3 regions of the Tardiphaga sp. 866_E4_N1_4 genome follow, and region 2 is predicted to be linked to each of the others. Evidence: predicted binding sites of a transcription regulator. Region 2 holds the regulator's gene; each other region holds the start of a gene.
The links. The regulator LexA, encoded in region 2, represses DNA repair genes until DNA is damaged. The targets are predictions, from matches to a motif close to TGTTCNNNNTGTGTTCNG.
Positions count from the first base shown of each region.

Region 1 (4,230 bases), 3.3 Mb from region 2:
ACATCCGCAGCCGCGATCTCAGCCGTCTCGGCCGCTTCAGCGGCAGCCTCGACCGCAATGACATTGTCCTCACCGGGCTTGTCGGACTCGGCAAGTCCCACCAATGCGTCGGGCTGATCGCCCGTGTTGTCGTCTGCCTGGGCCTCAATCGGCGTCGTCGCAGCGACCGGCTTCGGCGGTGCCGGCGGCAGCGGCGCCTTCTTCTCCATGCGATAGCCCAGGGCACGCAGGATCGAGGCGAAATCTTCGCCGGCCGAGCCGGTGAGCGAGGTCATCGCCTGCGTCACCACGAAGTGGCGGCCATCAAAGGCACCGGCGGGCTTCTCGCCCGGTGACGCTTCGCGCCACGCCAATGCAGGACGGATCAGATCGGCCAGACGTTCCAGAATATCGACGCGCACGGCGCGCTCGCCGCACTGGCGATAGCCCAGCACACGATAGGCATCGCGATCGAGCAGCTTGTCGACCGGGAAGGATGTACGGCCCGAGCCTGCGAGATGCTGTGCGCTCGACAGTGCCGACATGTCGACATTGTCCTGTTTCAACGCCCAGAGCAGCGCCGCGAGCGAACGCCCCGCTGGCTTCAGCAGGCCGGGAATATAGATGTGATAGGCGCCGAACCTGACGCCGTATTTGCGCAAGGTCGCGCGCGATGGCTGATCGAGATCCTTCATCTCGGTCGCGATCTTCTGCCGCTCGAGCACGCCCAGCGCTTCAGTGAGCTGGAACGCGATGCCGCGTGCGATACCGGTGATGTCTTCGGCCTTGGTCAGATCGAACAGCGGCCCGAGCAGCTTCTCGATATGCGTCTTCAGCCAGAGATCGAGGCGGGCCTGCACCGCATCGCGCGGCGCGCCGGAGAGGCGCTCGTCGGCGATGATACGGAGACGGGGATGCAGCACGTCGTCGGCTGCAACCAGACGGGCCACCGCATCGCCAGTCCAGCGCATGGTGCCGTCGGAGGCGAGCACGAACTGATCGTCCGGCGCATTGCCGAGTTTCTCGGCGCGCGCGTCGATCTCGCCGGCCAGCGCCTTCAGCGCCGTGGCCTGCAAGGCCTTCGCATCCGAGCCAGCCTCGGCCGCATCGGGCAAAAATGTAAATCCGTCGAGACGGCCAATTACATGGCCCTCTACGATCACTTCGCCCGTCTTACCAATTTCAGTATTCAGCATCGTGTTTTCCCGCAAGCGGCGCATCAATACACTGGTACGACGATCAACGAAACGCTCAGTGAGCCTCTCATGAAGGGCATCTGACAGTTTATTTTCCAATTCGCGCGAAATTCCCTGCCAATGATCAGGATCTGAGAGCCAATCGGGACGATTTGCCACGAATGTCCAGGTCCGGATTTGCGCGATTCGGCCCGATAATGTGTCGATATCGCCATCGGTTCGGTCAGCTTGCGCGATTTGAGCGCCAAACCAGGCATCGGGGATGCGCCCACGCTGCATCAGGAAGTTGAAGATAGTGACTACCAGCTCTGCGTGTGCAGCGGGCGCGATGCGGCGGTAATCTGGAATCTGGCACGCATCCCACAGTTTCTCGACGGCGGCCTTGCCCTGGGCCATTTCGCGCACGTCGACGTCACGGACGGCATGATCGAGCACACGCAGGTCTTCGGCGATCGGCGCACGGGTCAGCGCCTCGTGGCGCGGCACCTCCGCCAATGACACCTGCAGCGAGGCGATGGAGGAGAAATCCAGCTTCGAATTGCGCCATTGCAGCACCTTCACCGGCTCGAAGATGTGGTTCTGCAGTTGATTGACGAGTTCGGGCTCGAACGGCTCGCAGCGGCCTGTGGTGCCGAAGGTACCGTTGCGTGTCGCGCGGCCGGCGCGGCCGGCGATCTGCGCGAATTCCGACGGCGTAAGGCGGCGGAATTGGTAGCCGTCATATTTGCGGTCACTGGCGAAGGCGACGTGGTCGACGTCGAGATTGAGGCCCATTCCGACCGCGTCGGTTGCCACTAGGTAGTCGACGTCACCGTTCTGGAACATCGCCACCTGCGCGTTGCGGGTGCGCGGCGACAGCGAGCCCAGCACCACCGCAGCGCCGCCGTGCTGGCGCTTGATGAGTTCGGCGATGGCATAAACTTCGTCGGCCGAAAACGCGACAATCGCTGTCCTGCGCGGCTGCCGCGTGATCTTGCGATCGCCGGCGAATTCCAGATGCGACAAGCGCGGCCGCGTCACGATGCTGGCGCCGGGGAGCAAACGCTCGATGATCGGGCGCATGGTGGCGGCGCCCAAAAGCAGCGTCTCGTCGCGGCCGCGGCGATGCAGGATGCGGTCGGTGAAGACGTGGCCGCGCTCGAGATCTGCCGCGATCTGGATCTCGTCGACGGCCAGAAACGACACGTCGAGATCCCGCGGCATCGCCTCGACGGTGGACACCCAGTAGCGCGGCTTGGCGGGCTTGATCTTCTCTTCGCCGGTGATCAGCGCCACGGCTTCGGGGCCGACGCGGTCCAAAATTTTATTATAGACCTCGCGCGCCAGCAGGCGCAGCGGCAGGCCGATGATGCCCGACGAATGCGCGAGCATGCGCTCGATGGCGAGATGGGTCTTGCCGGTATTGGTGGGGCCGAGCACCGCGGTGACGCCGGCGCCGGGGGCCCTGCCGTTGGACAGCGTGGGCGGAGAAGACAAAAAGGCCATGTTTTTCAGATATTTCCGCGTCGCCGACTGTCAAGGACGGAGACAGGTTACGACGCTTCAGAGCCGCGCTTTTTGATGGTTTGGAACGAGTCCGGAACGAAAGCGGCCCGAATCGGTGACTCGGCACCTCCCTGGCCGCATCACCCCAACATCTCGCGCTGACATTCTCCGAGACTGACTAGATCAAGTTTGTGACAGCGCAACAAGGGCCGACAAATCCCCGAAGTTATGAACAGCGCACGGACTCCGAACCGGCTTTGAGTCAAGCCGGGATCCTGCGCAAATCCTGCGGCGCGTTTGCGACGATGCTGCGATGGCGCACTTTGTCTTGCGGCAATCCTGCGGCAGCGTCCCGTCTCGGTCCCTCATGGTGAGGAGCGCGGCTTCGCGCGTCTCGAACCATGAGCTGGCGAGGCCAAGACCTGTCACCATCCTTCGAGACGCCGCGCAAGGGCGCGGCTCCTCAGGATGAGGCCGGTGTGTGGAGCCGCCTCCTTTAGAACTTGCCTCGTTCTCTCAGTTCGTCTTCGCCACGGCCTTGGCCGGCGCGGGGGTGGTGACGAATTCGGTGGCTTCCAGCATGGCGACGCCGAGCGGGGTCGGCACCACCATGCGATACGGCACCAGCACGCGGGTTCCGGCGATCGGCACCAGGGTCACTTCGATATTGCGCTGGGCGGCAAGATATTTGATGGCGGCGCGGTCGGGCACATAGCCGGCGATCGGCGTGAAATAGACGGCGCAGACGATGGCAGGTCCGCGATAGCCCTTCTCGGCCTTCACGCTTTCCATGCGCTTGTAGTCGAGCTTGAGATCGTAGCGCATGCGGCCGTCGAAGATCGACGCGCCGGTGCGGCACGAATCCGGCGTCAGCAATTCGCCGGTGCCGCCGACGCGCATCAGCGAGCCGGTCATCGGATCGATCACGTTGCGGCGATGCGCATCGGTGATCGGAATCTTCTCGGGATCGAGCGGCGGCTCCGGCTCGATGGAGAACTCCTTCACATAGCCCGGCGTGATCAGCATCTTGATCGTCTCGGACTTCTTCGCGGAGGTGGTGACGGCCTGATAATTCGACGGCACCAGCGCGCCCGCGACCACGCGGCCGGTGGACTGGCCGGAGCCCGAGCCGCCGGCAAATGCCTTCAGCAGACCGGCGGTGCCGCCACTGGCGGTCGCGGAATACTGGTCTTCATTGATGTCGATGGCCCACTGGCCCTTGCCCACCGCGATGCCGGCGAGGCTGGCTTCATATTTGGCCTCCAGCTTGCCGCCGGCCAACACCGCCTGGGCGGGGGCCTGAACCGGCACGGCGGCCGGGCTCTGGCCTTGAGCTTGGCCTTGCGTCTGGCTTTGGATCTGGCCTTGCACCTGCGCCGAGGCGTCCACCGGCAAAACCGGCAGCATCAGGCCCGCGGCGACGGCGAAACGCGCGCCAAAGCCCGCAAATCGTACTCTTGCGGGCGCGGCGGTCCGCGCGGTCGTCACCGGTCGGGTCACAAAGCGGGGCGTGCGAAGGCTCACTTGCTGATATCACCTGGTCGGCGATCCCCGGCCAAAGGCGCAGGGC
Region 1 covers NZ_CP197242.1:3,676,746-3,680,975, forward strand. The annotation lists gene AB8B20_RS17945 (helicase-related protein) at 1-2,660, opposite strand, end outside; gene AB8B20_RS17950 (DUF3108 domain-containing protein) at 3,177-4,148, opposite strand.
Region 1: a site for LexA is predicted at 2,742-2,759, ahead of AB8B20_RS17945 (helicase-related protein). Genes of this name have one in related genera too.

Region 2 (4,230 bases):
GCGCTGTATTTTGCCGCTGAGCATGAGCCGGTGGCCTGGGTTGCCGCTGCGACGGCTGGCCTTCTTTGCGTGGCTGCGTTTTTGCTGCGGCGACAACGATGGTTTCCCTTGATCTTGCTCATTGCGGCCATCGCGGCCGGCTTTGCGATGGGGGCCATGAAAACCGCGCGCGTGGCTCATGAGGTTCTGGCGAAGCCGCTCTATTCCGTCGCGCTTACCGGCTTCGTCGAAACGCACGAGGAACGGGAGCGCACGGATCGCTTCGTGCTGCGCGTTGCCACGATGGACAGCCCGCGCGCCGCACCGAAGCTCGCCCGTGTGCGGCTGTCGGTGAAGAAGGGCACGGCGCCTGTCGTCGGCAGCTTCGTCGAATTGAAGGCAAGGCTGCAGCCGCCGCTGTCGCCGCTCCGGCCAGGGAGTTACGACTTTGGCCGCGATCTGTATTTCCAGGGGATCGGCGCATCAGGCTTCGTGATGGGCGGCATTAAGGCGGTCGATCCGCCGATACAGCCGGGTGTGGCGCTACGCTATTCAGCGACCATGCAGGGTCTGCGCGACGCCATCGACGCGCGGATCCGCACCGTGCTCTCGGGCGATAGCCGCGCCATTGCCACGGCGCTGCTCACGGGCCGCCGCGATGCGATTTCGGCTGACGTCAATGATGCGATGTTCATCTCCGGCCTCGGTCATGTGTTGTCGATCTCTGGCTATCACATGGCCGTTGTCGCCGGCGTGGTGTTCTTTGCGATACGCGCACTGCTGGCACTGATCCCTGTCCTGACGGTGACATTCCCGATCAAGAAAGTCGCAGCGGCTGCGGCGTTATTCGCAGCACTGTTCTATTTGCTGCTGTCAGGTGCCGAAGTCGCGACACAGAGATCCTTTTTCATGACGGCCGTTGTGTTGATGGCAGTCATGGTCGATCGCCGGGCGGTGACGTTCCGTACGCTGGCGGTGGCAGCAATGGTTGTGCTGATCGTGGCGCCGGAAGCACTGGTGCATCCGAGTTTTCAGATGTCATTCGCGGCGACGCTGGGGCTGGTCGCATTGGTGCAGATAGGCATGCCCGCGCTGTTTGCCTCGCCCGATCATTCCGCGACCGCGCGCGTGGCGCTATGGGGCGGACGCGAGATCGCGATGCTCGTACTGGCTTCGCTGGTCGCGGGCCTTGCCACCACGCCCTATGCCGCATTTCATTTCCATCGCGTCACGCCTTATGGCGTCGTCGCCAATCTCCTGGCGATGCCGGTGGTCTCGGCACTGGTTATGCCGACGGGTATTCTCGGTTTGGTGGCCATGCCGTTTGGCTTTGACGGTGTGTTCTGGCGGCTGATGGATGTCGGCATCCAGTGGATGATTGTCGTCACGCAATGGGTGGCAGCCTTGCCCGGCGCCATCGGCCGGATGCCGGCCTTCGGGACGGGACCGCTGATATCAGCCAGTATCGGCATCATCGTGCTGGGATTGCTGCGCACGCCGTTGCGCCTCGCAGGGCTTGGTGTGCTTGCGCTCTCGATTGTCTGGGCGTTGCTGGTCAAGCAGCCGGATGTCCTGATTTCGGGTGACGGTCACAGCGTTGCGGTACGGGGCAGGGAGGGGCGCCTGCATATGATGCGCAGCGCCAAGGATGCGTTTCTCACGAAGGAGTGGCTTGCCGGTGATGCCGACGCCCGGCTGCCAACGGATGCCTCCCTCAGCCACGGTGTGTCCTGCGACCGCGACGGGTGCATCGCGGCGCTGGCCGATGGCGCTTTGGTGGCGCTGGTTTTACAGCCGGATGCATTCACAGATGATTGCGAGAAAGCGGCACTCATCATCACAACGAGACAATCGCCGAGGGATTGCAGGGCGCTGGTGATCGATCAGGATCGCTTGCAACGAAATGGTGCGGTGAGCCTGCAGCGAACCGCGAACGGCTTTACCATCGATGCCGTGCGCCCGCGTGGCCTGGACCGCCCGTGGTCGCGCGCCATCCCCGATGAGCCCCAGCACGATCTGATCCAGAACAGTCGCACGCCACAAAACCGGCCGGTGGATGCGACGCCGGCGGAAACCGATCTTCAACCCGAAGATCAGTAATCCGCCGAGGCGCAATCTCAGTAGCGGCGATACAGGCCGATCAGCTTGCCCTGAATGCGCACCCGGTTGGGCGGCAGGATGCGGACCTCGTAGGCGTCGTTGGCGGGCTCCAGCGCGATCGACGCGCCGCGGCGGCGGAAGCGCTTCAACGTGGCTTCCTCGTCGTCGATCAGGGCCACCACGATGTCGCCGGTGTCGGCGCTCTCGTTGCGCTGGATCAGCACGGTATCGCCATCGAGAATGCCGGCGTCCTGCATGGAATCGCCGCGCACTTCGAGCGCGTAATGTTCGCCGGAGCCGAGCATGTCCGCGGGCATGCTGATGGTGTGGCTGCGGGTCTGCAGCGCCTCGATCGGCGTACCTGCCGCGATCCGGCCCATGACCGGGATAGCAACCGTGCGGCCATTGTCATCATCGCCGCTGTTGCTGGCGATGCTGGCGGCCGAACGCACCTTGCCAAGCGTGCCTTCGATGACGCTGGGCGTGAAGCCGCGGCGCCCGGTGCCGCCGGTGACCGGCGCGCCGAGCTCTGGCAGCTTGATGACTTCGATGGCACGGGCGCGGTTGGGCAGACGGCGTATGAAGCCGCGTTCTTCCAGCGCCGTGATCAGACGATGGATGCCGGACTTCGAGCGCAGGTCGAGCGCATCCTTCATCTCGTCGAAGGAGGGCGGGACGCCGGCTTCCTTCAGCCGTTGATCGATGAATCGCAGGAGTTCGTATTGTTTGCGCGTGAGCATCTGAAGCCATCCTCAGTTGACGGTGTCGGCCGCCGCGTGCGTTTCAAAGGGCCTTCGAACAGTGAGCCTCAATCCTGAGACGATCGTTCGAAGATCGGTTGCGCGAGTTCGGGCACTCTCAAACTACTCAAAGCCACAGAATCTCGAAACAAATCATGAACGAACACTATATGTTCCATATGTGTTCTGCAATGCTTAATTTGCCGTCAACAGAACGCACGTTGAGCGAGGTTTTGAGGAGGCTGTTCCTCACCAGTCGTCGATCCTCGACGGACATGGAAAATGCTTCCGCGGTCGCTTGGGCTACGCGGACGTCATGCGCCCAATGGGCGGCGGCGGAGTCGTGGAGCCGGTCGCCAGCGAGCGCTGAACCATGATCGTGTCGGCCCAGCGGCCCGAGCGATAGGCGACGCCGGGCAGCAAGCCGACGCGGGCAAAGCCGAAGCTCTCATGCAAGCCGAGCGAGGCCGTGTTGTCGGCATCGATATAGCCGATGATCTGCCGGAAGCCGGCCGCCGCGCACACGTCGATGAGTTCGCGCATCAACAGCCGGCCGATGCCCCGGCCGACATGTCCGTGGTGGATATAGATCGAATGCTTGACCGTGTAGCGATAGGCCGGTCGCTTGCGGAACAGCACCACATAGGCATAGCCGACGACCTCGCCGCCTTGCGTGGCGACGAGGTGCGGGAACCGTTTGCTGCGCAGGTTCTTACGCCGGTCTCTGAGATCGTCAGGCTGCGGCGTGTCGGCGTCGCTGACGCCTTCCTCGACGCCTTGCCGGATGTGCCGGCGATAGATCGCCAGCATGGCATCGACGTCGGTGTCGCGTGATGGTCGGATGACGACCGGCTGTTCGAGTTCCGTTGGCAAATCAGGCTCCTTACGTGCTCCCTATTCGGAGACCACGTAAGTGTAAAGTCGGATCCGGCCATTGGCGTCGACCTTGCGGTAGATGCCCTGGATTTCGACGTCGAAGCCCGGGAAGGTGTTGAAGCAGGTCTCGAACATCCTGAGATAATCGATCATCGGCTTTGACCGTTCAGTGAGCCGTTCTCCGGGGACGATCGTGGCGATGCCGGGCGGGTAGACCACGAACGGCGTCGTCGCGACGCGCCCGAAGATCTCATCGATCGGGAGGTAATCGACGTCGTTGCGCACCAGACAGCGCGCAGCATCATGGGGCGACATGGCGATCTCCGGCAGATGGTCAGCGGAGAATTGCCTGGTCTGAAGTTCGCTCACATTGGCCTCGCGGAAGAACCGCTGCATGTCGCCGCACAGATCGCGCAGGCGTATGCCCGCATAACGCGCCGGCCTGCGCCTGGCGAATTCGGGGATGACGTCTTCCAGCAGCGCGTTGTCGTCATGAAACTTCTTGAAGGCGACAAGGCCCGATATCAGCGTGCCG
Region 2 covers NZ_CP197242.1:399,858-404,087, forward strand. The annotation lists gene AB8B20_RS02110 (ComEC/Rec2 family competence protein) at 1-2,079, shown strand, start outside; gene lexA (transcriptional repressor LexA) at 2,097-2,819, opposite strand; gene AB8B20_RS02120 (GNAT family N-acetyltransferase) at 3,123-3,692, opposite strand; gene AB8B20_RS02125 (Orn/Lys/Arg decarboxylase N-terminal domain-containing protein) at 3,714-4,230, opposite strand, start outside.

Region 3 (4,230 bases), 870 kb from region 2:
ACCGCAATATTCACGCACCAGGGAATAGCCGTTGCGCCTGGCATGTCGTTCGATCGCCCAGCCGATGTCTCCGAGCCGTGCGCCCGGGCGAACCGCCCGGATGCCCATCCACATGGCCTCATAGGTGGTCTCGACTAGCCTTTTGGCGGCCGGATTCACCTCGCCAACGAGATAGGTCTTGCTGGAATCCGCGATGTAGCCGTTCTTCTCGAGCGTGATATCGAAATTGACGATGTCGCCGTCGCGAAGCACGTGCGATTGAGATGGGACGCCGTGGCAGACCACATCGTTCACCGACGCATTCAACACGAAACCATAGCCATATTGGCCCTTGCTTGCGGGTCGGGCCTGGAGATCGTCGACGATGAACCGCTCGACCATTTCATTCACGTGAAGCGTCGATAGGCCGGCGAGCGAGCTGCGATCCAGCAGCCCGAAGACGGACGCCAGCAGCCGTCCGGATTCGGCCAGCAAGGCCAGTTCCTCAGGCCGCTTCGTCATGCTGCGCTGACAGCCAGTGGCCGAGCCGAAACGCCTGCAGAGCTAAGTTCACGCGCCATGATCTCGTTGAAGCTGAGCGTCGGATTGGTCTCGCACAGCATGCCAATCTTGATCCAATAGGCGGCCTGCGCATTGATCGAACGCAACGATACTGTGCTCGCTTTGCGCACCTGATCGTGCAGATCGTCATCGATATTCACGATACCCATCGGGGGCCTCATATATGATTCGTATATGAATCATATATTCCACGCATGCGAGAAAGCCAAGAGCGGTTTGTCCTGACTGCCTGCACCGCCCTCCCCAAACGCAAATCGGCCGCCCTGAGGCGGCCGATCGCAGTCCTGAAAATCTGAGCTATCCGCGGCTTAGTAGCCGTATCCGTAGCTTGAGCCGAAGCTGAAGCCGCGATTGCAGGTCGAGCAGCCCTGCTGCACCGGTGCGTAATAGACCTGCGCCGGAGCGACCATCTGGACACGCTGCTGCGTGGCGTATTGCGCCGGAATGCGCTCGTAATCGACGCGCGCAGGCGCGACCATCACGGTCTTCGGCACCATCACCGTCTCGTACTGCGCTGGCGTGCGGCGCGCGACGGTGCGACCGGGAGCGACCATCACCGTCTCTTCGACCGTGCGATACTGCGGCGGCACCACCTGCTGCTGATAGCAGGTCTGGCACGGCGGCGGTGTGTAGCAGTTATAGCAACCCGCCGAGGCAACACCGGGCATCGCCATTCCGGCGACAGTGGCGAACATCGCAGCAGCAATCAATTTCTTCATGATGAGACCCCGTGGCGAGCTTGTTTGAAATGAGTTCGTATCGCTCTGATGCGCGACACTCAGCCAAGCACCACCACCGGTCAACGCGGTCCTGATATTTACCTTGATGAACGTGCTTAAGATTTGATGACGGCAACATATGAGGATGCCAAGGCAGACACAGCTGCACTGCGCCTGGATTCACCGCAGAGCCCGACCTGAGATCAATCGGCCTCAGCAGCCAACCTAATAACCGTCGCGGGGCAGCCCGAAGAGTTGCTCGAACACACTCGGTTGGCGAACCACCCATTGGCCCGGTTCGCCCGTTCTCAGATCCCGCACATAACGCGGCGGCGCTTCCACATAGTAAAGCGGCGGCGGCGCGCGAATGCCGGTATCCATCGTGATGGGATAGCGCGCGGTGCCGGCGCGATAGCGCGCATCACGGTAGTCAGAGGCAAGTACCGGCGTCGCCAGCGTCGCTGCACCCAGCACGATTATCAAAATACGCACGGCACACCTCACGCTGACGTCACTGCGGTGAGGCTATCGGGCGGAGGTTAATGAAGGATTCGTCGCATGGCAGTTCCACGCGAGCTCCTGCGCGGAACAAATTGGACTCGCGAAGCGCTGGACTGCAGCTCAGCTGGTTGGTCAAGCAGCCTCGATTGCTCACCACTGCTTGCATCTGGATTCTGCTCGCGGCGCGTCTACCGAGCGTAAGCAATCGCCAAGTTGAACAGGACCACTGCAGAGGTTGCACCTCCGGCATCGCCGCGGCAAAGGCGATCCAGGCCGACATTGCCGACCAGTTCTCGCGCGTCGGAATTTTGGCAACCAAATAGACCTTGCCCATGTGCCGGTCAATGCGTCCCACCCGGCAAGGCTGGCGAACCCTTCGAGAAGAAACTTGCAAATGCCCCGTTCAACCGCGTAGACCAAGAGAACAAACCAAAAACACCCACAGCCGCGATTCCCTCCACCAATGGCCAAAAACCTCCTCTCCTTCGTCTGCCAGAATTGCGGTGCCGCCTATAACAAGTGGCAGGGCAAGTGCGACGCCTGCGGCGAGTGGAATTCGCTGGCCGAGGAGGACACCACCGGCGTCACCACGATTCCGGTCAGCGCGCGCTCCAAGCGCAAGGGGCGCACCTTCAATCTCGAAAGCCTGACCGGCCAGAGCAACGATGCGCCGCGCATTGCCTCGGGGATGGGCGAGCTCGACCGCGTCACGGGCGGCGGTTTCGTGCGCGGCTCGGTGCTCTTGATCGGCGGCGATCCCGGCATCGGTAAATCGACCTTGCTGACGCAGGCCACCAGCCTGATGGCGCGGGCCGGCCATCGCGTGGTTTACATCTCCGGCGAAGAAGCCGTGGCACAGGTGCGGCTGCGCGCGTCGCGGTTGGGCCTTGCAGACGCCTCGGTGCAGCTCGCGTCCGAGACCTCGGTCGAAGATATCATCGCCACGCTGTCCGAAGGCACGGTGCCGCGGCTGATCGTGATCGACTCGATCCAGACCATGTGGACCGACACCGTGGAATCCGCGCCGGGCACCGTGACCCAGGTCCGCGCCTCGGCGCAGGCGCTCATTCGCTTTGCCAAGAAATCCGGCGCCACCATCATCCTGGTCGGCCATGTCACCAAGGACGGCCAGATCGCCGGGCCCCGTGTGGTCGAGCATATGGTCGATGCCGTGATGTCCTTCGAGGGCGAAGGCTCGCAGCAGTTCCGCATCCTGCGCGCAGTGAAGAACCGCTTCGGCCCCACCGACGAGATCGGCGTGTTCGAGATGACCGGTCTCGGCCTGCGCGAGGTCTCCAACCCGTCCGAGCTGTTCCTGTCCGATCGCGATCTCGGCTCGCCGGGCACCGCCGTCTTCGCCGGCATGGAGGGCACCCGCCCGGTGCTGGTGGAACTGCAGGCTCTGGTTGCGCCGACCACACTGGGCACCCCCCGCCGCGCCGTGGTGGGCTGGGATTCATCCCGGCTGTCCATGGTGCTGGCCGTGCTGGAGGCCCATTGCGGGGTCAAGCTGTCGGGCTACGACGTCTATTTCAATGTCGCCGGCGGATTGCGCATCAACGAGCCCGCCGCCGACATGGCCGCGGCCGCAGCACTTGTGTCGTCGCTCTGCAATGCCCCGCTACCCACCGACGCGGTCTATTTCGGCGAAATCTCGCTGTCCGGCGCAGTGCGCCCGGTGGCGCAGACCTCGGCGCGGCTAAAAGAGGCGGCAAAACTCGGCTTCGGCCGCGCAGTGCTGCCGGAATCGGCGCGCGGCGACCCCGGCGGCGACGCCGGACTGTCGCTGAATACCATCGGCGGCCTGACCTCGCTGGTCGCCGATATCGCTGCGCGCGGCGTCAAACCCACGCGCGACAACAGCAAAAGCACAGATACCGAGAAAAATACCGTACCGGCGCGATTCAAGCGCCAGGACGGCTGACAGCGACGTGACCTGCGCTGCCGCGGCCGCTATAGAATGCGCGCGCGACAGACTGCGCAGATGTGCAACACGCTCCGTTAAGGCACTCTGCCGAAAGCGGAACAATGGTGTGATCAGGTGTGCTCTTGCGGCCGATAGCGGTTTTCCGGCCTTGCGAGACGTGCCATATCACCGTCACCTGAAGCGGCAGCCTGTGCCGATTCGCGGTTTCTGATTCACGAGCGGACCTAACCAGCCGATGCCGATCACGATTCTCGACCTTGTCCTGCTCGGCGTCATGCTGATCTCCGGCCTGCTGGCCATGGTCCGCGGCTTCATGCGCGAGATCCTGTCGATCGCGGCCTGGGGCGCAGCGGCGCTGGTCACGCTATTTGCTTTCCAGAAGCTGCTCCCGACCGCTAAAACTTATTTCAACAACGATACCGTCGCCAGCATCGTGGTGGTGGCCGGCGTGTTCATCGGCACGCTGATCGTGGTCTCGATCATCACCGTCCGCATCTCCGACATGATCCTGGATTCGCGCAT
Region 3 covers NZ_CP197242.1:1,274,248-1,278,477, forward strand. The annotation lists gene map (type I methionyl aminopeptidase) at 1-501, opposite strand, end outside; gene AB8B20_RS06380 (ParD-like family protein) at 498-710, opposite strand; gene AB8B20_RS06385 (hypothetical protein) at 870-1,229, opposite strand; gene AB8B20_RS06390 (hypothetical protein) at 1,506-1,772, opposite strand; gene radA (DNA repair protein RadA) at 2,245-3,705, shown strand; gene AB8B20_RS06400 (CvpA family protein) at 3,944-4,230, shown strand, end outside.
Region 3: a site for LexA is predicted at 2,202-2,219, ahead of radA (DNA repair protein RadA). Genes of this name have one in related genera too.